One region of the Anoxybacillus sp. EFIL genome, then DNA from elsewhere that is predicted to be linked to it. Evidence: riboswitches for the same ligand, from Rfam matches in the RefSeq annotation. Region 1 holds a riboswitch; each other region holds the start of a gene.

The links. Region 1 has a riboswitch for S-adenosylmethionine ahead of metK (methionine adenosyltransferase). Riboswitches for the same ligand answer to the same signal wherever they lie in the genome.
Region 2: linked by a shared signal. The riboswitch ahead of ES017_RS02630 (bifunctional homocysteine S-methyltransferase/methylenetetrahydrofolate reductase) and the one ahead of metK (methionine adenosyltransferase) in region 1 are both predicted to bind S-adenosylmethionine.
Region 3: linked by a shared signal. The riboswitch ahead of mtnW (2,3-diketo-5-methylthiopentyl-1-phosphate enolase) and the one ahead of metK (methionine adenosyltransferase) in region 1 are both predicted to bind S-adenosylmethionine.

Annotation. Positions count from the first base shown of each region.
Region 1 is NZ_SDLH01000002.1:43,513-50,912, forward strand. It holds gene ES017_RS03340 (energy-coupling factor ABC transporter permease) at 1-962, opposite strand, end outside; gene cbiQ (cobalt ECF transporter T component CbiQ) at 1-3, opposite strand, end outside; gene ES017_RS03345 (N-acetylmuramoyl-L-alanine amidase) at 1,013-1,984, opposite strand; gene pckA (phosphoenolpyruvate carboxykinase (ATP)) at 2,098-3,684, opposite strand; SAM riboswitch class I at 3,860-3,968, shown strand; gene metK (methionine adenosyltransferase) at 4,089-5,294, shown strand; gene ES017_RS03360 (phosphatase PAP2 family protein) at 5,341-5,859, opposite strand; gene ES017_RS03365 (gamma carbonic anhydrase) at 5,933-6,463, opposite strand; gene ES017_RS03370 (alpha/beta hydrolase) at 6,546-7,364, shown strand; gene ES017_RS03375 (tetraprenyl-beta-curcumene synthase family protein) at 7,339-7,400, shown strand, end outside.
Region 2 is NZ_SDLH01000001.1:507,903-515,302, forward strand. It holds gene ES017_RS02615 (methyl-accepting chemotaxis protein) at 1-1,372, opposite strand, end outside; gene ES017_RS02620 (BMP family lipoprotein) at 1,382-2,347, opposite strand; gene ES017_RS02625 (YajQ family cyclic di-GMP-binding protein) at 2,516-3,007, shown strand; SAM riboswitch class I at 3,098-3,200, shown strand; gene ES017_RS02630 (bifunctional homocysteine S-methyltransferase/methylenetetrahydrofolate reductase) at 3,270-5,117, shown strand; gene metH (methionine synthase) at 5,110-7,400, shown strand, end outside.
Region 3 is NZ_SDLH01000001.1:333,135-340,534, forward strand. It holds gene ES017_RS01715 (ATP-binding protein) at 1-849, shown strand, start outside; gene ES017_RS01720 (ZIP family metal transporter) at 852-1,586, shown strand; gene ES017_RS01725 (DMT family transporter) at 1,599-2,450, shown strand; gene ES017_RS01730 (1,2-dihydroxy-3-keto-5-methylthiopentene dioxygenase) at 2,459-2,995, opposite strand; gene ES017_RS01735 (methylthioribulose 1-phosphate dehydratase) at 3,008-3,616, opposite strand; gene ES017_RS01740 (2-hydroxy-3-keto-5-methylthiopentenyl-1-phosphate phosphatase) at 3,613-4,269, opposite strand; gene mtnW (2,3-diketo-5-methylthiopentyl-1-phosphate enolase) at 4,266-5,489, opposite strand; SAM riboswitch class I at 5,549-5,656, opposite strand; gene ES017_RS01750 (pyridoxal phosphate-dependent aminotransferase) at 5,746-6,918, opposite strand; gene ES017_RS01755 (carbon-nitrogen family hydrolase) at 7,016-7,400, shown strand, end outside.

The sequences.
Region 1 (7,400 bases):
CACGCTTCTTTTCTCCATTTTTTCATGATGTATGGTACGAGCATTGCTATTGCAACGATAAATACACCGACGATGCCAGAAACGCTTGTGCCGATGTCTAACCAACCGATCGAAGCGCCCCCATTTTTCAAATTGTAATCAGGCAACAAAGCGAGCGATTGTTGGAGACGTTCTAGTGCGGTGTGGAGTGCTGTTGTTGCATGTAGTTCCTCCGTACCTGCTGTGCGTAAAATAGACCATTCTAATCCATCTGGTTTGGACGAAGCGATGGATGAAAAAATGCCACCGATGAGAAGCGCAAGCAAACCGAGTGTCCCGATGAGACGATTTGTCGGTGTATTTGTTGTTGAAAGTTCTGGCTTTGCTTTCATCACAAATGAGATGACAGCTGCTGTAGCCATTCCTTCTACAATGCCAATCGCCAAATGAATCGGTTGCATAAATAAAGCGAACGTCGTAAATGGTAATTCGACTTTTCCGGATAACAACGTTTGAACGACGACGCTAAATGCCCCAAGTTGCAATCCAACGACGGCAGCGATGATGGAAGCAAACCAGATGTTTGTTCGGCGAATGAGTCGTCTGTAAAGTGGATATGCGATAAAACATGTGTAAAAGCCGAGATTGAACACGTTGCATCCGAATGCTAACAGTCCGCCATCTGCAAAAAAGAGTGCCTGAATAAATAAAACGACGGCTAACGTTAAAAAAGCTGCATAAGGACCTAGCAAAGCGGCAAGTAACAATCCACCACCTAAATGTCCGCTCGATCCTGTACCAGGAATGGTAAAGTTAATCATTTGCGCTGCAAATACAAATGCTCCAAGCACCCCCATCAGCGGCAGTTTTTTTTCATCTGCTTCCATGTTTAATTTTTTTAATGAGTAGCTTGCTACACCCGCCGTAGCCCCCCACATCGCCATTCCTACTGCAGGTGAAATAAGTGCATCTGCCATATGCATAAAAATATCCCCCCTTACACCTTATTATAGGGGAGATATGTTATGGAAAGCTATTTCATTTTTTCTCTAAGTTTGCTTATTATATAATTTTTCGTCTTTTCGTCATAAACACCATTTTTATTTCCGCCTGAAAACATAAGGTTCACTCGTTTCACGGCATCTAACGTTTTTTTGCCAAATACTCCGTCTTCTGCTCCGCATTTAAAATTGATCATATTTAGCGCTTGTTGTAAGGTGCGAACGTCTTCGCCGCGATCGCCATATCGCAATACTTTATTTGGAAGCTTACTGATCAGTTGTTCGACTATGTTTTGTTGTTTCGGTGTTTGATTGGATGGTTGTGATGGAGTTTTCACTTCTTCTTTTTTTACTAGTTTTTCAATGATTATTTGTTGCCCGGGCTGTAACGCTCTTGGATCCACGTTTGGATTTAGGCGCAATAACGTTTTTACACTTCCCCCTGTTTTTTGACTAATGGCCCATAGCGTATCTCCTCGTTCGACGGTATACAGTTTGACTTCTTCTTTTATTTCGATGTTTTCTTTTTCTGCTAATACTTGCGCATAGTTAAAACAAGGGCATTGTTTCCATTCATATCCTTTTAGCTCATTATGTCCTTTCACATCTTTATAGTTCGGCAAGATGTTTACCAGCGTTTTATATAACGTTCTCAATGATTGTTTTTGTTCATCCGTCGGTTGTTGTGTGCGAAAATCGCCCGTTAAACAAATGCCGATGCAATAAGTGTTATGGTTGCCGACATGGTAACTAATCGTTTCTAAGTCGTTACAAAAATGAATCGTTCCGTCTTGTTCAATGACAAAATGGTATCCGATGCCTGGCCATCCTTTGCTTACATGATAATTGGCGAACGCAAATGCCGAGCCTGTTTTCGTTAAACTATGATGAATAATGATGTGCGTTTTTTGTTCAAGTGTTGTTTTTTTATACGATTGGCCAGAGCGAGTGGGAAGAAGGTGGCGTATATCTTTTAATTGAGGAATCGCAAATAGTTCATTCATTTTTAGCCTCCTTTTCTTTATTTCTATGTACTACTATATGTTTCATTGAATGAAATGGTTTGTACGAACATATGAAAAATGAAAAAGCTGCCGAAAACAGGCAGCCTTTTCATTTATGCGATCGGTCCCCCGAATTGTTCAATGCGTGGATCAACGTTTGTGAATTTTTTAAAGTTTTCACGGAACTTCGCCGCAAGTTCTTTTGCTTTTTGTTCATATGCTTCTTGATCTGCCCATGTGCTTTTTGGTTGCAATACTTCATCAGGTACACCTGGGACGTGAAGCGGAATATGCAGACCGAAAATTGGGTCTTGAACGGTTTCTACGTTGTTTAATTCGCCTTCCAACGCAGCTTTGACCATTGCGCGCGTATAAGACAGTTTCATCCGTTCACCAACACCGTATCCGCCTCCTGTCCAACCGGTGTTGACTAAAAATACTTGCACGCCATGAGCGTCAATTTTTTGTCCGAGCATGTCTGCATAGCGTGTTGCAGGAAGCGGTAAAAACGGTGAGCCAAAGCAAGTAGAAAACGTTGCTTCAGGTGCCGTAATTCCGCGCTCTGTGCCCGCTAACTTGCTTGTATAGCCGCTTAAGAAATGATACATTGCTTGTTCTTTTGTTAATTTGCTAATTGGAGGCAATACACCAAACGCATCGGCCGTTAAAAAGACGATCGTATGCGGATGACCTGCAACGCTCGGTTGGACGATATTGTCCATTGCTTCAAGCGGGTATGCTGCGCGCGTATTTTCGGTTAACGTCGCATCGTCATAGTTTGGTATGCGTGTGTCTGGATCAATCATGACGTTTTCTAATACGGAACCGAAGCGAATCGCATCGAAAATTTGCGGCTCTTTTTCGCGTGATAAGTTAATGCACTTCGCATAACATCCGCCCTCAATGTTGAACACGCCGTTATTTGACCAACCGTGCTCGTCATCGCCAATTAGGCGACGGTTTGGGTCAGCAGAAAGTGTTGTCTTTCCTGTGCCCGATAAACCGAAAAAGAGCGCCACATCTCCTTCTTGACCTACGTTTGCTGAACAATGCATCGGAAAGATTCCTTGTTCTGGCAATAAAAAGTTCATGACCGAGAAAATCGATTTTTTCATTTCCCCTGCATATTCTGTTCCACCAATCAGCACGGTACGACGTTCAAATGAGATGATAATAAACGTTTCTGAACGCGTGCCGTCTACAGCTGGATCAGCTTTAAATGTCGGTGCAGAAATGACTGTAAATTGCGGCTCGTGTGTTTTTAGTTCCTCTGCTGTTGGACGAATGAATAATTGATGAGCGAATAAATTATGCCAAGCAAACTCATTCACTACTTGAATAGGTAAACGATAAGCTGGATCGGCACCCGCAAAACCGTTAAATACGAACACTTCTTCTTTTGTCATTAAATAATCAACGACTTTATTGTAAAGACGATCAAACACTTCTTCGGAAATTGGTTGATTAACTGTTCCCCAGTCAATTTTATGTTTAACAGATAGTTCTTCAACGATATATTTATCTTTTGGGGAACGGCCTGTATATTTTCCGGTCGTTGCGCAAACAGCACCGGATGAAGTGAGAATGCCTTCTTGACGAGTTAACACTTTTTCTACTAATCGTGGTACAGATAAGTTATGAAAAACCCCATCCCTTTGCAAGAGTGTTGATAATTTGTTTGTCAGTTCAATGGAATTCATTGGACAAAACCTACCTTTGTTTGATTTATTCTTCATGTAAAAAGTATAACACATTTTAATAAATAATCCATACTAATTCATGTATTTTTCTTGAATTTATTTTCAAGATCGTTGTGGCATAAAAAACATTGACTCGCTTCATACAGATGTGATATGATGCTGAAATGAACGGATACTCTTATCCCGAGTTGGTGGAGGGGGACAGGCCCGATGAAACCCAGCAACCGTCACATGCGTGAAAAGGTGCTAACCTGTGGCAAGGGAACGCCCTTGAACGATAAGAGTGAAAGGCGCAGACAAATGCAAAAACCTTTCCTCTGAGGGAAAGGTTTTTTTCACGATAGACCATAATAAGAGGGATGAGTACCGTATCATTTGCCATTATACTGAGGAGGAATGTTTAAATGCCTAAACGTCGTCTGTTTACATCTGAATCTGTAACGGAAGGGCATCCGGATAAAATTTGCGACCAAATTTCCGATGCGATTTTAGATGCGATTTTAGCGAATGATCCGAATGCGCGTGTCGCGTGCGAAACGAGCGTAACAACAGGACTTGTGTTAGTGAGTGGAGAAATTACAACATCTACATATGTAGATATTCCGAAAATTGTTCGTGAAACAATTCGTGAAATTGGCTATACGCGTGCAAAATACGGCTTTGATGCAGATACGTGCGCAGTGTTGACGTCAATTGATGAACAGTCGCCAGATATCGCAATGGGTGTTGACAAAGCGTTAGAAGCTCGCGAAGGACAAATGACAGATGAAGAAATCGAAGCGATCGGTGCAGGTGACCAAGGATTAATGTTTGGCTTCGCGTGCAACGAAACGAAAGAACTTATGCCGCTACCAATTTCTCTTGCACACAAACTTGCACGTCGTTTAGCGGAAGTGCGTAAAGAAGACATTTTACCGTACTTACGTCCAGACGGAAAAACGCAAGTGACAGTCGAGTACGATGAAAACGGCAAACCTGTACGTATCGATACGATCGTTGTTTCTACACAACATCATCCAGAAATTACACAAGATCAAATTGTACGCAACATTAAAGAACATGTCATTCAACCTGTCGTTCCGGCAGAATTGATCGATGAAAACACAAAATATTTTATCAACCCAACAGGACGTTTCGTCATCGGTGGTCCACAAGGTGACGCAGGGTTGACAGGACGTAAAATTATCGTTGACACATACGGTGGTTATGCACGTCACGGCGGCGGGGCATTCTCAGGAAAAGATCCAACGAAAGTAGACCGCTCAGCAGCGTATGCGGCACGTTACGTAGCGAAAAACATTGTTGCAGCGGGTCTTGCAGATAAATGTGAAGTGCAGTTAGCATATGCGATCGGTGTTGCAAAACCTGTATCGATTTCAATTGATACGTTCGGCACGGGCAAAGTATCTGAAGATGTATTAATTGAAGTGGTGCGCAACAACTTTGACCTTCGTCCGGCGGGCATTATTAAAATGCTTGATCTTCGTCGCCCGATTTACAAACAAACAGCTGCTTACGGTCACTTTGGTCGCACAGATATTGATCTTCCTTGGGAACGTACAGATAAAGCAGAAGTGTTAAAACAACAAGCGTTACAGTTGGCGAAGTAAAGAAAAAAGGGAGAGTTACAAGATGTAGCTCTCCTTTCTTACTTTTTTAAGTAAGAACAGAAAATGAAGCGACGCCAAACAACGTACCGAGCATACAGCCTGCAAGCACATCAGATGGATAATGGAGTCCTAAATAAATGCGCGAAATCGCGACGCTACACGCGATGGGCAAGAGCCAAATCGTTAATGCCGGAGCGTATAGTAAAAATGGAATGATGACAGAAAATACTGCGGTTGTATGTCCGGATGGAAATGAATGATCAGTTAACGGATTTTTTGTTACTTTCGTGTTATGAAGTGAAATATACGGTCGTTTGCGTGGGTACATTTTTTTCATCATTGCGACAGGAATATGGCTAAGTGCTAATGCGATGGCACTGGCGATAGCAGCATCCCGCCATTCGTCACGCAACAGCCAAACAGCTAGCATGACAGCCGTAATTGAACATGTCGCTCCGCCAGCGTGTGTAATCGAACGAAAATATGCGTTAAGCCACTTGCGATCAAAATAACGATTAATGCTGTAAAACAACTTGCATTCCCAATCGTACCATTTTCGCAACATAAGCAAATCCCCCTGAACTTATGATAAAATATATATGTTAAGTCAATAATAAAGCAATGTAAAAATACCACGCTTATTTATCGCGTGGTTTGTTTAATTGAAGCGATTTATAATATTGACCTTTTTCAACATATTCGCGGCGAATTCGTGCCATTTCACGCTCATCTTCTTCGGTTAATTCTCGGATCACTTTTGCCGGACGTCCGAATGCAAGTGTGCGAGGGGGAATTTTTTTCCCTTGAGGCACAAGACTGCCAGCACCGATAAAAGCTCCTTCACCAATTTCAGCACCGTCTAAAACGATAGAGCCCATACCGATGAGAGCGCCTTTTCTTATAATGGCACTATGCAAAATGACTTGATGGCCAACGGTGACATCATCTTCAATGATGAGTGGGTTGTTTGGACTTTGGTGAAGGACGGAGTTGTCTTGAATGTTTACACGGTTGCCGATGATCGTTGGGGCGACATCTCCGCGAATGACGGTGTTAAACCAAACGCTCGTTTCCTCTCCAATGGTTACATCACCTGTAATAGTGACGTAATCGGCGATGAAAGCGGAAGGTGCAATGTTTGGCGTATGTTCTTTATATGGATAAATCATTTGGCTCGTCCCTTTCGTTTCATTTTGTTATATTTAGTGTACAAATTTTTCGTTTATTCGTAAATAACAAGGAGGGGTGTATATGTGGAAATGGGAAGGAGAAAACGCAAAAGGTACCATTGTCATCGTTCACGGTGCTGCTGAACATCATGGTCGGTATAAATGGCTCATTGAAATGTTTCGTATGCACGGTTTTCATGTTGTTGCAGGGGATTTACCAGGGCAAGGGACGACATCGCGTAGCCGACGAGGACATATTGATTCATTTGACGAATATATAGAAGCGGTGGCAAGCTGGGTGCATGAAGCGAGCGTGTACGAACAGCCCATTTTTTTACTCGGCCATAGCATGGGAGGGCTTGTCGTCATTCGCACATTGCAAGAAAAGCGACTGCCTGTCCGCGGTGTCATTTTATCGTCCCCATGTTTAGGGCTCGTTCATTATCCGGCGAAAGCGCTTGAGATCGCCTCACGCATTTTAAACGTCATTCATCCGAAAAAACGGTTTCCATCGGGGCTAACGGTAGAGATGGCGACTCGAAATGAAGAAGTGCGCGAGATGGATAAAAACGATTCATTATATGTGACGAAAGTGTCTGTTCGTTGGTATCGCGAGTTAGTGAAAGCGATTCGCATCGCTCATGAAAAAATTGCACAATTACCAGATGTTCCGATGCTTGTCATGCAGGCGGGGGATGACAAAATTGTGGATAAAAGTGCAGTGAAATCATGGTTTGATCAGTTGATGGTTAGTGAAAAAGTGTATAAAGAATGGCCAAAACTATATCATGAAATTTTTAACGAACTTGAACGAGAACAAGTATTTTTATATGCCCATACGTTTTTAACGTTGCAACTGCAAAGAGGTGAGCTTATTGAGCGTTCCAACAAATCCTTTTAGTTTAATGCGAGCTGTATATCGTCGCGTTTTTCCGAT
Region 2 (7,400 bases), on a different contig from region 1:
TCGTCGTTTCAATCGCTTTCGCCTGCGCTTCGGCAATGTCAACCCCACGACGAACCGCTTCTGTCACATTCGTCAACCCCGATTGGATAAGCTGTACCATTTCGAAAATTTGGCTTGTCGCTTTTGACGATTCTTCCGCAAGCTTGCGCACTTCTTCGGCAACGACGGCAAATCCTTTGCCCGCTTCCCCTGCTCGCGCCGCTTCAATGGCCGCATTTAACGCAAGCAAGTTCGTCTGCGTTGCAATATCAGCAACCGCTTTTGCCATATCTTGAATTTTGCTTGCATACGTCGCAAACTGCGCAGTCGATTGTTCAATCGAAGCGGTCGCCTTCGTATTTTCATCAATAAATCCTTTTTGTTCTGCTAACGCGGCTTGACCATGCGTAATCGCTTCAACGGCTTCATCGCTATAACGGGCCGTTTGCTCCGTCCGACCGACGTTTTGCTGCACAGTTCCTTCCATTCGCTCAATGAGCTGTACGGCGCTTTGTAAGTCTTCAGAAATGCTTTGCGCCCCTGCAGATAATTCGTTCGTCGATACAGCGACTTGGTTATTAATTTCTGTTAACGTCTTCGTTTCTTCATCAATTTCTTTCGCAAACGCTTCGACTTGCTTGCTGACTGTATCAACTGACTGAAGCAACACATTCAATTGATCAGCCATCGCCGTAAACGCCGCATTTAAATCGGCCAATTCGTCTTTTCCACTATACTTCACAGGCTCAATGCGCAAATTGCCGTTCGCAATTTGTTTTGCGTTTTCAGCAATTTTTCGCAACGGCGTCGACATTTTTTGTGTTAAACGCACGCCGCTAAATCCTGCAAACAATAGCACAACCGCAATCGCAACAAGCGAAACGGTAATGACGCGATCAATTTGTTTTTGTAACGTGTTTTGCATGTGCGCATAATATTCGCTCACATACGTGTTGATGACGTACACATCGTTCAATACCCCTTCGGCACGCATCGACTGGCGGCGCACTTCCGCTACATCGTTTGCATCAAGCGCATCATTCGATTGTTTCGCAAGCTCAGCGAATTTTTTATTCGCTTGCTCAAGCGCAGAACGAAAATACGGCTCAGTTAATCCTTTATTTAATGCTTGAAGCAGCTTTTCCGATTCCGCTAAACGAACGATCACTTCTTGTTTATTTCCTTCTGTCGGACTGTAAGCATAGTTGCTTAAACTTTGTTTCGTCGCTTTTAGCTCCGCCTGCAAATGTTGCGCTTTCATCATGAGCGGCACAAAATCTTGATTCGACGATTGAATCGAAAGCATATTTATAATAATAAACACAATAATAGCCCCTGCAATGATGGGTGTAGCTAATGAGTGAAATAACAATCGTTGTTTAATCGTCATCATATTCCTCCTTTATTTTGCGATGCCGTTTGTCGCTTTTTCTTTCCATTTTTCAAGCGTCGCTTGTTGCTCTGGAGTGAACGTCACGACGCGAATCGGCGCCAAATCGACGCCGTTTTCTTTTAAGCCAAGTTGAACCGTCCCTTTTGGCACTTCTTTCGTTTCAACGTATTGTTTAATGACTGTATATAATGCGACATCGACATTTTTTAACATCGATGTGACAACCGCTTTTTCCGCATAAAAATATTGGTCGCTATCGACACCGATCGCATATTTTTTATTCATTTCCGCCTCGCGCAGCACGCCGACACCGGTAAATCCAGCCGCGGCATACAAGACGTCTGCCCCATTTGCGATCATTTGTTTTGCAATTTGTGCCCCAAGCTTATCATCACCGAAATTGCCGGCATACACTTCCTGCACGTTCGCTTCCGGTTTAACCGCTTTTACCCCTTGAATAAAACCGTTCGCAAATTTACGAATGAGCGGCACATCCGCTCCGCCAACAAAACCGACGTTGTTCGTTTTCGTCAACATGCCAGCCACTACGCCCGCTAAAAAGCTTCCTTCATCTTCTTTAAACGTAATCGATGTAATGTTCGGCAGATCAGATACCGCATCAATTAATACGAATTGCTGTTTCGGATATTTTTTCGCGACTTTTTCTAAATCTTGTTGCACCATAAATCCTAATCCGATGACGAGATCGTTCCCTGCTTCAACGAGCTCTGTTAACCCTTTTTCATACGTCTCGGTTTCTTTTAACTCACGGTAGTCAAAAAAGATGCCGAGCTCATCGCGCGCCTTCATTAATCCTTTAAACGCCGAATCGCTAAATGACTGATCACCGAGTCCGACGTCTGACAACATAATGCCCACTTTTATTCGCTCTTTCGGTTGAAAAGAACTCGTTTGCGAACATCCCGCGGCAAGCAACAAAACGAATGCCATCAAGAGTGAAATCATTTTTTTCATAAAATTTCCTCATCTCCTTATCTCTCGATCAAATCGTGCTTCATTTATTATATCGACACATTCCGACATTTTATTTACTTTTTATAATATAAAGATTTTGTAAAGTTGTTCGTATGACAACAATCGACTATAATGGAAGCACAACGAATTTATGCTGAGGTGGTTCATATGTCAAAAGAAAGTTCATTTGATATTGTGTCAAAAGTCGATTTGTCGGAAGTGACGAACGCAGTCAACATCGCGTTAAAAGAAATTCAAAACCGCTACGACTTTAAAGGAAGCAAAAGCGACATTTCGCTTGAAAAAGATGAGCTCATTCTCATTTCTGACGATGAGTTTAAACTGGAGCAACTCAAAGATGTGCTCATCGGCAAACTCATTAAACGCGGCGTGCCGACAAAAAACATTCAATACGGAAAAGTGGAAGCAGCATCTGGCGGAACGGTGCGTCAACGTGCGAAACTCGTCCAAGGCATCGACAAAGACAATGCGAAAAAAATTAACACAATCATTAAAAATACAGGCTTAAAAGTAAAAAGTCAAATTCAAGAAGACCAAATTCGCGTCAGCGGCAAAAGTAAAGACGACCTGCAAAAAGTGATCGCCGCCATTCGCGAGGCAGATTTACCGATTGACGTTCAATTCGTCAACTACCGTTAAGAAGGCGCTTTGCCTTCTTTTTCTTTTTTGAAATAAAATAGTTGAATATTTCTAAAAAATCAGTTACATTTATGAATAACTTCATACAACATCTTATCGAGAGAAGGGGAGGGACTGGCCCGATGAACCTTCAGCAACCTGACGATCGTCAAGGTGCTAAGTCCAGACAAGCGATTCGCTTGGAAGATAAGAAGGAGCGCGTCAAGTCTTCTTCTTATGGGGAAGACTTTTTTACTTTAAACGAAGAAACGGAGGAATGGACGTGGGATTGTTAGATGATTTAAAAGAACGCATCGTCATCGCTGATGGAGCGATGGGGACATTATTATATGCGCACGGCATCGATCGTTGTTTTGAAGAATTAAACGTCACAAAACCTGAAGAAATTGTCCATATTCATGAAGCGTATATTGAATCAGGCGCAGAAATCATTCAAACGAACACATACGGCGCCAACTACGTGAAACTAGCACGTTACGGGCTGCAAGATGACGTAAAAAAAATAAACGAAGCCGCGGTCGAACTTGCCAAAAAAGCGGCAAAAGGGCGCGCCTACGTGCTCGGTACGATCGGAGGACTGCGTAGCACGAATAAAAGCACGATTTCTCTTGAAGAAGTGAAACGAACGTTTCGTGAACAGCTGTACGTGTTGTTAAACGAAGGTGTCGACGGACTTTTGCTTGAAACGTATTACGATTTTGAAGAATTGCAAACGGTGCTTTCCATCGCTCGCAAAGAAACGACGTTGCCGATCATCGCCCACGTCACGTTGCACGATATCGGCGTTCTGCAACACGGAATGCCACTTGCCGAAGCGCTGACCGAGTTAGAACAACTCGGTGCCGATGTCGTCGGCTTAAATTGCCATCTCGGTCCATATCATATGTTGCGCTCGCTTGAAGAAGTGCCGATTCCAACACGCGCTTTTTTATCGGTATATCCGAACGCAAGCTTGCCGCAATATCGCGACGGTCGCTTTATTTACGAAACGAGCGAACAATATTTTGAAGAAACGGCGCGCGCCTTTCGTGAACAAGGGGTTCGGCTTATCGGCGGCTGTTGCGGTACGACGCCAAAACATATTGCCGCCATTGCTCGCGCCCTTTCCGATCGCACACCTGTATATAAAAAAGAAGTAAAACAGCGCCATCCGATCGTCGTCCAAGAAGAAAAACAAACGACAGCCCCTTCTCTTGCTGACATCGCTCGCACGCGCCGATCGATTATCGTCGAGCTCGATCCGCCGAAAAAACTCGGCTTAACGACATTTTTAGAAGGAGCAAAGGCGTTAAAAGAAGCGAACATTGATGCCTTAACGCTTGCCGACAATTCGCTTGCGACACCGCGCATTAGCAACGTCGCTGTCGGCACGATCGTCAAACAACAGCTCGGCATGCGCCCGCTCATTCATATTACATGTCGCGATCGAAACTTAATCGGCTTGCAGTCGCACTTAATGGGGCTTCATACGCTCGGCATGACCGACGTGCTCGCTTTAACAGGCGATCCATCAAAAGTAGGCGATTTTCCGGGCGCAACGTCCGTCTACGATTTATCATCGTTTGACCTCATTTCGTTAATTCGCCAATTTAACGAAGGGCTTTCGTACTCAGGCAAACCGCTCGGACAAAAAACGAACTTTTCGATCGCTGCCGCCTTTAACCCGAACGTACGCCATTTAGATAAAGCGGTGAAGCGGCTCGAGAAAAAAATTGAATGCGGGGCGCACTACTTTTTAACACAGCCGCTTTATAGCGAAAAACAAATCGAAGACGTGTATGAAGCGACGAAACATTTACCGACGCCCATTTACATCGGCATTATGCCGCTCACAAGCGCACGCAACGCTGACTTTTTACATCACGAAGTGCCGGGCATTACATTGTCTGACGACATTCGCAACCGCATGGCCATGTGCGCAAACGACCGTGTTCAATCAACGAAAGAAGGATTAGCGATCGCCAAAGCGCTCATCGATGCCGCGTTCGATTTATTCCAAGGCATTTATTTAATTACACCATTTTTACGTTACGATATGACGGTCGAACTCGTTCGCTACATTCATGAAAAAGAGCGGCTCGCAAAAGAAAGGACGGTTTATCATGGCTAGTTTATTTGAACAGCTTGAAAAGAAAATTTTAATTATTGATGGAGCGATGGGGACGATGATCCAAGCCGCCAACTTAACCGCAGACGATTTTGGCGGTGAAGCATATGAAGGATGCAACGAATATTTAACGATCACTGCCCCACACGTCATTTCTCACATTCATGAAGCGTATTTTGCCGCAGGAGCTGACATTGTCGAAACGAATACGTTCGGGGCAACGCGCATCGTACTAGATGAATATGACCTCGGCCATTTAGCGCTTGAGTTAAATATCGAAGCAGCTAAACTTGCAAAACGAGCAGCGGAAAAATATACGACAACCGATTGGCCGCGCTTCGTTGCCGGCTCGATGGGCCCGACGACAAAAACGCTTTCTGTCACAGGCGGAGCGACGTTTGCGGAGCTCGTTTCCGCATACGAAGAACAAGCGCGCGGGCTATTACTTGGCGGCGTCGATTTATTGTTGTTAGAAACGTGCCAAGATACATTAAACGTCAAAGCCGCCTTTCTCGGTATTACTGAAGCGTTTCAAGCGGTCGGAAAACGAGTGCCGCTGATGATTTCTGGAACGATTGAACCGATGGGAACGACGCTTGCCGGGCAAACGATCGAATCGTTTTTTATTTCCATTCAACATATGAAACCTTTTGCCGTCGGTTTAAACTGCGCCACAGGTCCGGAATTTATGACCGACCATTTGCGCTCGCTCGCTTCATTAGCGAACACGGCCGTCAGCTGTTATCCGAACGCTGGGCTTCCTGACGAAGAAGGGCATTACCACGAAACGCCAGACATGCTTGCGAAAAAAATTCGCCAATTTGCTGAAAAAGGATGGTTAAACATTGTCGGCGGCTGTTGCGGCACGACGCCACAACATATTCGCGCTATCGCGGAAGCTGTTCGCGACATTCCGCCGCGCGTGATCCCAAAACAGTTTGCCATGCACGCTGTGTCTGGCATTGATGCGTTGATATATGATGAAACGATGCGTCCGCTTTTTGTCGGGGAACGAACGAACGTCATTGGCTCACGTAAATTTAAACGGCTCATCGCAGAAGGCAAATATGAAGAAGCGGCAGAAATTGCGCGCGCACAAGTGAAAAATGGAGCGCACGTCATCGACATTTGTTTAGCGGACCCTGACCGCGATGAAAAAGAAGATATGGAACAATTTATTCAACAAGTCGTGAAAAAAGTGAAAGTGCCGCTCGTCATCGACTCGACCGATGAAGACGTCATCGCCTGTGCGTTATCGTATTCCCAAGGAAAAGCGATTATTAACTCCATTAACTTAGAAGACGGGGAAGAACGGTTTGAAAAAATTATTCCGCTTCTTCATCAATACGGTGCAGCAGTCGTCGTCGGCACAATTGACGAACAAGGAATGGCGATTGAAGCAAAACGAAAGCTTGACATCGCCCTTCGTTCATACGATTTACTCGTCAATAAATATGACGTTTCACCGCACGACATTATTTTCGATCCGCTCGTCTTCCCGATTGGCACTGGAGATGAGCAATATATTGGCGCAGCAAAAGAAACGATCGAAGGCATTCGCCTCATTAAAAAACATTTGCCAAACTGCTTAACGATGCTCGGCATTAGCAACGTCTCATTTGGTTTGCCACCTGTCGGACGCGAAGTGTTAAACTCCGTCTTTTTATACCATTGCACGCAAGCAGGGCTCGATTACGCGATCGTCAATACGGAAAAATTAGAGCGCTTTGCGTCCATTCCTGAAGAAGAAGTGCGCTTAGCAGAGGCGTTGTTATTTCACACAAACGATGAAACGTTAAACGCATTTATTCAATTTTATCGCGATAAAACGAAACAACCGAAACAAACAAACGTCCATATGACGTTAGAAGAGCGGCTTGCCACATACGTCATTGAAGGAACGAAAGACGGGCTCATCGAAGACTTGACGCTCGCCTTACAAACGTACAGCCCGCTTGATATTATTAACGGTCCGCTGATGAACGGAATGGACGAAGTCGGTCGCCTATTTAATGATAATCAGCTCATCGTCGCGGAAGTGTTACAAAGCGCAGAAGTGATGAAAGCGGCCGTCGCCTTTTTAGAGCCGTATATGGAAAAAAACGAAACGAGCGTCAAAGGAAAAGTGCTGCTCGCAACAGTCAAAGGCGATGTGCACGACATCGGAAAAAATTTAGTCGATATTATTTTAAGTAACAACGGGTTTCACGTCGTCGATTTAGGCATTAAAGTCACGCCGCAACAGCTCATCGAAGCGGTGCGAAACGAACAGCCAGACATGATCGG
Region 3 (7,400 bases), on a different contig from region 1:
GTAAGCGTCCATTTAAATCACGCACCGTGGACGATTGAAGCGAACGTGCCGCGCGTAAATATGAAACAAAATATACAAGCTTCCCTTCCTTATATCTTGTCGCTTATTGTGATCATCCATATTATTTGGTTGTTCATTCAATATTCGCTATTAAAACGGCAAACGATCGTCGAACGAATGGAAACGGAAGCGCAAAAGCTTGAGTTAATCGGTACGCTAGCCGCAAGCACGGCACACGAAATTCGCAACCCGCTTGCGGGCATTAAAGGGTTTATTCAACTATTAAGTGAAAAACATAAAGATAACGAATCGCAACTTTATTTTTCGGTCATTCAAAACGAAATCACACGCATTAACGATATCGTCAATGAATTTTTAATTCTCGGCAAACCGACGGCACAAAAGCTTGAAATGTGCGATTTAAATCATATCGTCCAAAGCATTCACCCGATGATCGAGTCGCAAGCACACTTACATAATGTTATTTATTCGTTTCAACGCGCCGATGTACCGCTTCCGATTCGTTGTTCGAAAGACCATTTAAAACAAGTCGTCTTAAATTTAGCAAAAAATGCGATAGAAGCGATGCCGCACGGTGGCGAGCTAACGATTTCTCTTGAAAAACAAGGAAGCTTCGGCATATTGCGCGTCAAAGATACAGGTTGCGGCATTCCGAAACATGTGAGCGACAAGCTATTCCAACCGTTTGTCACATCTAAACAAACAGGCACAGGGCTTGGGCTCGTCATATGTAAACGCATTATAGACATGCACGAAGGGACGATTGACATTCATAGTATAGAAAAGAAAGGAACGACGATTACCGTTCGTTTTCCGTTAGGAGGGTGATTATGGTTGACATGCTGATCGGAAGCACGCTATCTGCACTTGCCACAGGAGCTGGCGCTGTCCCGATTTTATTTTTGTCGCGCTCGTTAACACACAAATGGCGCGACATGTTGCTCGCTTTTACGGCTGGTGTTATGATGGCGGCATCCATGCTTGGACTCATTCCAGAAGCGCTTTCTTCCGGAACGTTTCTTGCCTTAACGGTTGGATTGTGCGTCGGTGTGCTCGCGTTAACGTTTCTTGAAAAAATGGTGCCGCACATCGACTTAGCGCATACCGAAAGCGGCATAAAAATTGACCAAAAAGCGTTGCTTGTGCTTGCGGCGATTACGCTTCACAACATCCCAGAAGGACTATCTGTCGGCGTGAGTTACGCTTCCGGCGAACAAAACCATATGGGTGATTTAATTGCGCTTGCGATCGGCTTCCAAAACGCGCCTGAAGGATTGCTCGTTGCGCTTTTTTTATTTAATCAACAAATTTCAAAAGGAAAAGCGTTTTTGATGGCAACAGGGACAGGACTGATTGAACTTGTCGCTTCCGTCATCGGCTTTTATTTAACGTCGATCGTCGATGCGCTCGTCCCGTACGGATTAGCGTTTGCTGCTGGAGCGATGTTGTTTATTATTTATAAAGAATTAATTCCTGAAAGCCATGGCGATGGGAATGAACAATCGTCAACGTATTCTTTTATTATCGGACTATTAGTGATGGTATTTTTAATTGAAACATTTTAAAGGATGATCTACATGTCGAAATATTATATGCTTCTTTTATTGACAAGCGCATTATGGGGAGGAAACTTTGTCGCAAGCAAATTGCTTGTCGCCCACGCCTCCCCGCTCACGCTGACGTTTATTCGCTGGACGATCGCCGTCCTTTTTTTATTTCCGATCGTGTTAAAAAAAGAACGATCCGTCCGTCTTCAAACGCGCGGCATCGTTCCTTTGATTGCGATGGGGATGTCGGGCGTCGTGTTGTTTAACGTATTTATGTTTCAAGCGCTTCGCTATACATCAGCGGATCATGTCGGTTTAATTTCAACGCTAAACCCGATGGCGATTGCGCTCGTTGCATACGTCGTCTATCGTGACAAACTGACGCTTCGGCAATGGGTGGCGATGATCGTTTCGCTCATCGGTGTGCTCATCGTCATGACGCACGGGCAACTGCATCGTCTAGCGGATGTAAACATCGGCGATGTATGGATGATCGGAGCGGTCATCATTTGGGGCGTTTATTCAGCCTGCGCCAAAGCGGTGATGACATCGTACTCTCCGCTTGCGGCGACGTTTTGGTCTGGCGTATTTGGCGTCATCGGATTGCTGCCGTTTCTTTCTTCTTTTTCCGTTCATGATGTGAACGTCTCCTTTTCGCTTGCGCTTTTATATACGAGCGTTGGGGCGACGGTGCTCGCGATGTTTCTTTGGAACGTCGGCGTCAAACGAGTTGGTGCGACGACAGCGGGCATGTTTTTAAATTTTAATCCGCTTTTTACTGCCTTGTTTGCATACATACTTCTTGGAGAAACGTTAACGCCACCACAATGGATCGGTTCATTCGTCACCATTGCAGGCGTCATATTGTTTACAAAAAAATAGAAGGGGCGTTATTCCCCTTCTTTTTCTTCATATGGATGAGCAACCCAACCGGATGGATCGATAAATAACCGAACGGCAACGACTTGACGATCGTCCATTAATGTAAAGAAATGCGGATTTCCTTCTGGCACAGAAATGACGTCTCCTGCTTCGAGTTGTACGTCAAAATATCCTGTGTTTTCGTCTCCTTTAATGACGAAAATGCCGTGCCCCGCGACGATTGCACGCACTTCATCTTCCGTGTGCGTATGCACTTGTTCAAATTTTTTCAATAGCTCTTCTAAATTTGGCGTTTGCTCACAGAGAGCGACAACGTCCCACGCTTGATAGCCTCTTCGCTTCGCTAAATGTTCAATTTCCGATTGAAACGCGGCTAAAATGTCCGCTTTTTCTTCGTCTGTTAATACAAATTTGTTTTGAAGATGCGTTGGAAGTTTACTTGCATCCCAATGTTCGTACAACACACCTTGCTTATTTAAAAACGCAGCGACGTTTTCCTTTCCTTCAATCACTTCTCCTGTATTGCGCACTTTAATCACTGCCATACTTACTCCCCCTTATCGTTTTAAAAGTAATAATTTGACGTGGTACTGACATAAAAACTCGCACGCTTCTAGCCATTTTTTCGCTTCAAACGCATCTTTTCCCCAAACGGTAATGCCGTGATTGCGAATAAGTACCGCCCCTGTGCTTTCATGCACATGTTTCGCAAATTCATCCGCCAACGTCGGAATATGTGCGAAATTCGGAATAATCGGAATGCGAAATACCGCATCTTCTTCCCATAATCCGAACGCTTTAATGATTTCTTGATTTGTAAAAACGACTTCCCCTTCATCGCCGTACCATTCCGAAATGACGTTGTTGTCAACGGTATGCACATGCAAGACGCAGCCGGCGTTCGTTTTGTTGTAAATGCGGACGTGAAGAAGCGTCTCCGCTGACGGTTTGAGAGACGTCGCTTCCGCTGGCTGTCCGTCCGCACCGACGAGTAAAAAATCTTCTGCCGTCTCTTTTCGTTTATCTTTGCCGCTTGCGGTCACAAGAAACGTGAGCGGCTCATCGCTCACTTTGAGCGACAAATTGCCGCTTGTTCCCATAAACCAGTCGCGCGCCGCTAGCTCCCGTTTCACCTCAGCGAGCTCTTCCCATTTTTTTTGCCTCATGCGACCACCTCGCTTTCTTTTAACGCATCGATGACATCATAAAACGTCGTAAACGGCGTATGCGGTAAGTGAAGCTCACGGCATTTTTCAAGCAAAAAGTCGCGCGCGATGACGTGATCGGCTCGTTTTGCTGCCGCTAAATCGGTAATGGAATCGCCGATGACGATCGTTTTCGCCCCTTCTGGCGCAAGTTTACGAAGAAGTGACGGCTTGCAACAGCCGCATTCATTTTGACAATGTTCATCGCATGCATACGGCCATGTAATTTGAATCGTTTCGCCGCGAAAGTCCGCGCGATTGCAAAAAATGCGTTCTTTTTCAATGAACCCGTCTAACAACGGATAAACGAAAAAATCGATGCCGCCGCTGACGATATAAAGCGGCATATGTTGTTGTTTCGTCCATGCGACAAACTCGGAAAATCCGTCGCGAATGCGGGCAGTGTCAAGCAAAAATTGCACAATTTCTTCTTTCAATGACGACGGCAAAAGGGAAAACATGCGCCCAACGCCTTGTTGTACGGAACATCTTTGCGCAAGTATATCGTCTTTGATCGCTTCCCACTCCGGTGGGGCGAACTGTTTCATCACCGCAATAATGTTATCGTTTAACGTAATCGTCCCGTCAAAGTCGCAAAAAATGACTGGCTTCATGATGCGCTCCCCCATAAATGAAGCGCTTGTCGCAACGGTTCGTTTTCTTTTGCCGCTTCATGAAGCGAACGCCCTGAAAGCACCGCTTCAACTGCCGCTCGAAACGCTTGCCCGCCGCCAACCGCTCCGGCTGGATGACCGTGCACCCCGCCGCCTGCGTTAATGACTGAATCGATGCCAAAATCGCGAACTAAAAGCGGCACAAGTCCCGGATGAATGCCGGCCGATGGGACAGGGAACGCGCGGACGAACGGCTCTTCTTTCGTCAGTTCGTCGGCAATCGCAAGCGTCTGTTCTTTTTCAAGCGCTACGCTTCCGTACGGAGATGGGAAAAGCGAAAAGTCCGCTCCTGCCATGCGCAACAGTTTGCCAAGAAGAAGCGCATAGCTCACTCCATATACGTGCGATGAAGCGATCGCGCCGCTAAATGACGGATGCGCCATGATCGGCAAACGAATGTCATCGTCTTCGCGAAGCGCTTGCAATACATCAAGCCCGTATGTAAACACGTTAAACAACAACACGTCCGCACCTAACTCCGCTGCGCGCTTTGCTTTTTCTTTTAGTTCAAACGTTTTTCCTGTTAAGTTCACCGCATATAACGTCCGATGCCCTGTTTGTTCGTACACATCGTTGAGCGCTTGTTTTCCTGCGACGATGCGTTTTTCAAACGGCGTCAAGTCGTTTTCAAACAAAATTTCATCGTCTTTCACGAGATCGACACCGCCGAGCGCTTGCAGTTTTAATTGCTCGGTCACATATCGCAAATCGCGACCGATCACCGCTTTAAAAATGCTCATGACAAGCGGACGGTCAAAAACACCAAGCTTTTCACGAATGCCATCAATGCCAAAGCGCGGACCAGGAAATGCTCGTTTTAATTCGTCAGAAAACGTCAGGTCAACAAGTTTAATCGTTCCATCAAGCGACAATTTGCCAAACGTCGTCGTCAAAATCGCTGGAAAATCGGCACTAAAATTGACGCTCGGATACGAAATGCGCACGAGCGCCCGTTTCAATCGCTTCCCGAAATACGTATTGACCCGCTCATCTTCCTCAAGCTGTTCAATCGACTCTACAACCCCTTTATGTTTTTTCAACTGTTCTTGTTCAAGTTGCGGCAAATCGGTCCACGATCCTACCGTAAGCCCAAGCGCAATCCCCTCCGCTTTTTTCGCCAAATCTTTGTCATCATGAATCAAATATGTTGCCGTAATCATCGTATCACTCCTTTACAAATAAAAAACCTCTTCATAAGAAGAGGCTAATCGTTCGTCTCTTCTTATCTCTCAGCTGATTGCTGCGAGAATTAGCACCGTGCTTAACGTTCGTTAAGTCGGTTGCCGGGCTTCATCGGGCTCGTCCCTCCGCCTACTCTTGATAAGAATTCGCAATGTATGAAATTTTTTGAATGGTTCGTTTTTCATAAATTTAATTCGAATTATGACAGCAGTCTCTCATTTTGTCAATGATTTTTTAAAAAAGTTGCAATCGTCCGATTCGTTCTGCTGCTTCTTTCAGCCGTTCTTCGCTTGTCAACAGCCCTGTGCGCACATATCCTTCCCCATGCTCTCCAAAGCCGATGCCTGGGGCAACGGCGACATGTGCTTGTTCAAGTAAAAGATTGGCAAACGTTTCGGACGTATATCCTTTTGGCACCGGAAGCCACGCAAAAAAAGAACCTGCTGGCGCTTGCACGTTCCAGCCGATGTCGTTTAATGCACGAATAAACGTATTCCGTCTTGCTTCATACGTGGCGACAAGCTCATCGACGCATTGTTGCGACTGTAAAAGCGCAACCGCTGCCGCTTCTTGAATGGCGCCGAACATGCTCACATACAAATGATCTTGCAAAACGTTAATCGCTTCGATCATGCTTTCGTTGCCGACCGCAAAGCCGATGCGCCATCCTGCCATATTGTACGTTTTTGAAAACGTATAAATTTCAATGCCAACGTCTTTCGCCCCTTCGACTTGTAAAAAGCTGACCGGCTTTTTCCCGTCAAACCCGATCGCCCCATACGCAAAATCGTGCACGACAGCAATGCCGTATGTTTCAGCAAACGAAACGGTTTTTTTAAAAAACGATTCCGTTGCTGTCGCGCCTGTCGGGTTGTTCGGATAGTTTAAAAACATCAATTTCGCTTGACGAACGACGTCTTTGTTTAACTCCTCATAATCGGGCAAAAAGTCGTTTTCCGCCCGCAGCGGCATCATTTCCATGCGCGCCCGCGCAAGCACAACGCCCGACCAATAGTCCGGATAACCGGGATCGGGAACGAGCACGACATCGCCGGGGTTTAATAAACAAAGCGGCATTTCAACGAGCCCAGCTTTGCCGCCAAATAAAATGGCGACTTCTTTTTCTGGATCAATGGTTACCCCATACTCCCGTTTGTAAAACGTCGCTACCGCTTCTTTCAAAAACGAATACCCGCGAAACGGGGAATATTTATGGTACGCTGGCTTTGCTACCGCCTGTTGCATTGCGTTTACAATATGAGCAGGGGTCGGCTGATCCGGATTTCCTTGCCCAAGATTAATGACGTCATGCCCTTCAGCAATGACCGTATTGACTTTTTGAACGAGCGAAGCAAAAAATTGCTTCGGTAGTTGCTGTAACAAGTTCGATTGCGGAAATGTTTTCATTTTTCGCACACCTACTTCACAAAAAGGTTGAAATTCTAGTCATGTATCATATATCGTAAAAATCAAAATGTAAAGAAAATTTTTCGAGGTGAATGAAATGAATATCGCTTGTATACAAATGGACATTGCGTTTGGAGCGCCTGAAAAAAATAAACAAACGATCGTGCGCTACATGGAACAAATGGCGCGTGACGTCGACGTCGTCGTATTGCCAGAACTATGGACGACAGGATACGATTTAACGAGATTAACAGACATCGCCGACGAAAACGGCGAAGATACAAAAACGTTTCTTTCCTCGCTTGCGCGCACGTACGATGTGCATATTGTCGGCGGATCGGTAGCGAAAAAAACAGACAAACAAATGACGAATACGATGTATGTCGTCGACCGAAACGGCCATGTCGTTAGCGAATATAGTAAACTTCATTTGTTCAAATTGATGGATGAACATATGTATTTACAAGCTGGGGAGACGTTAC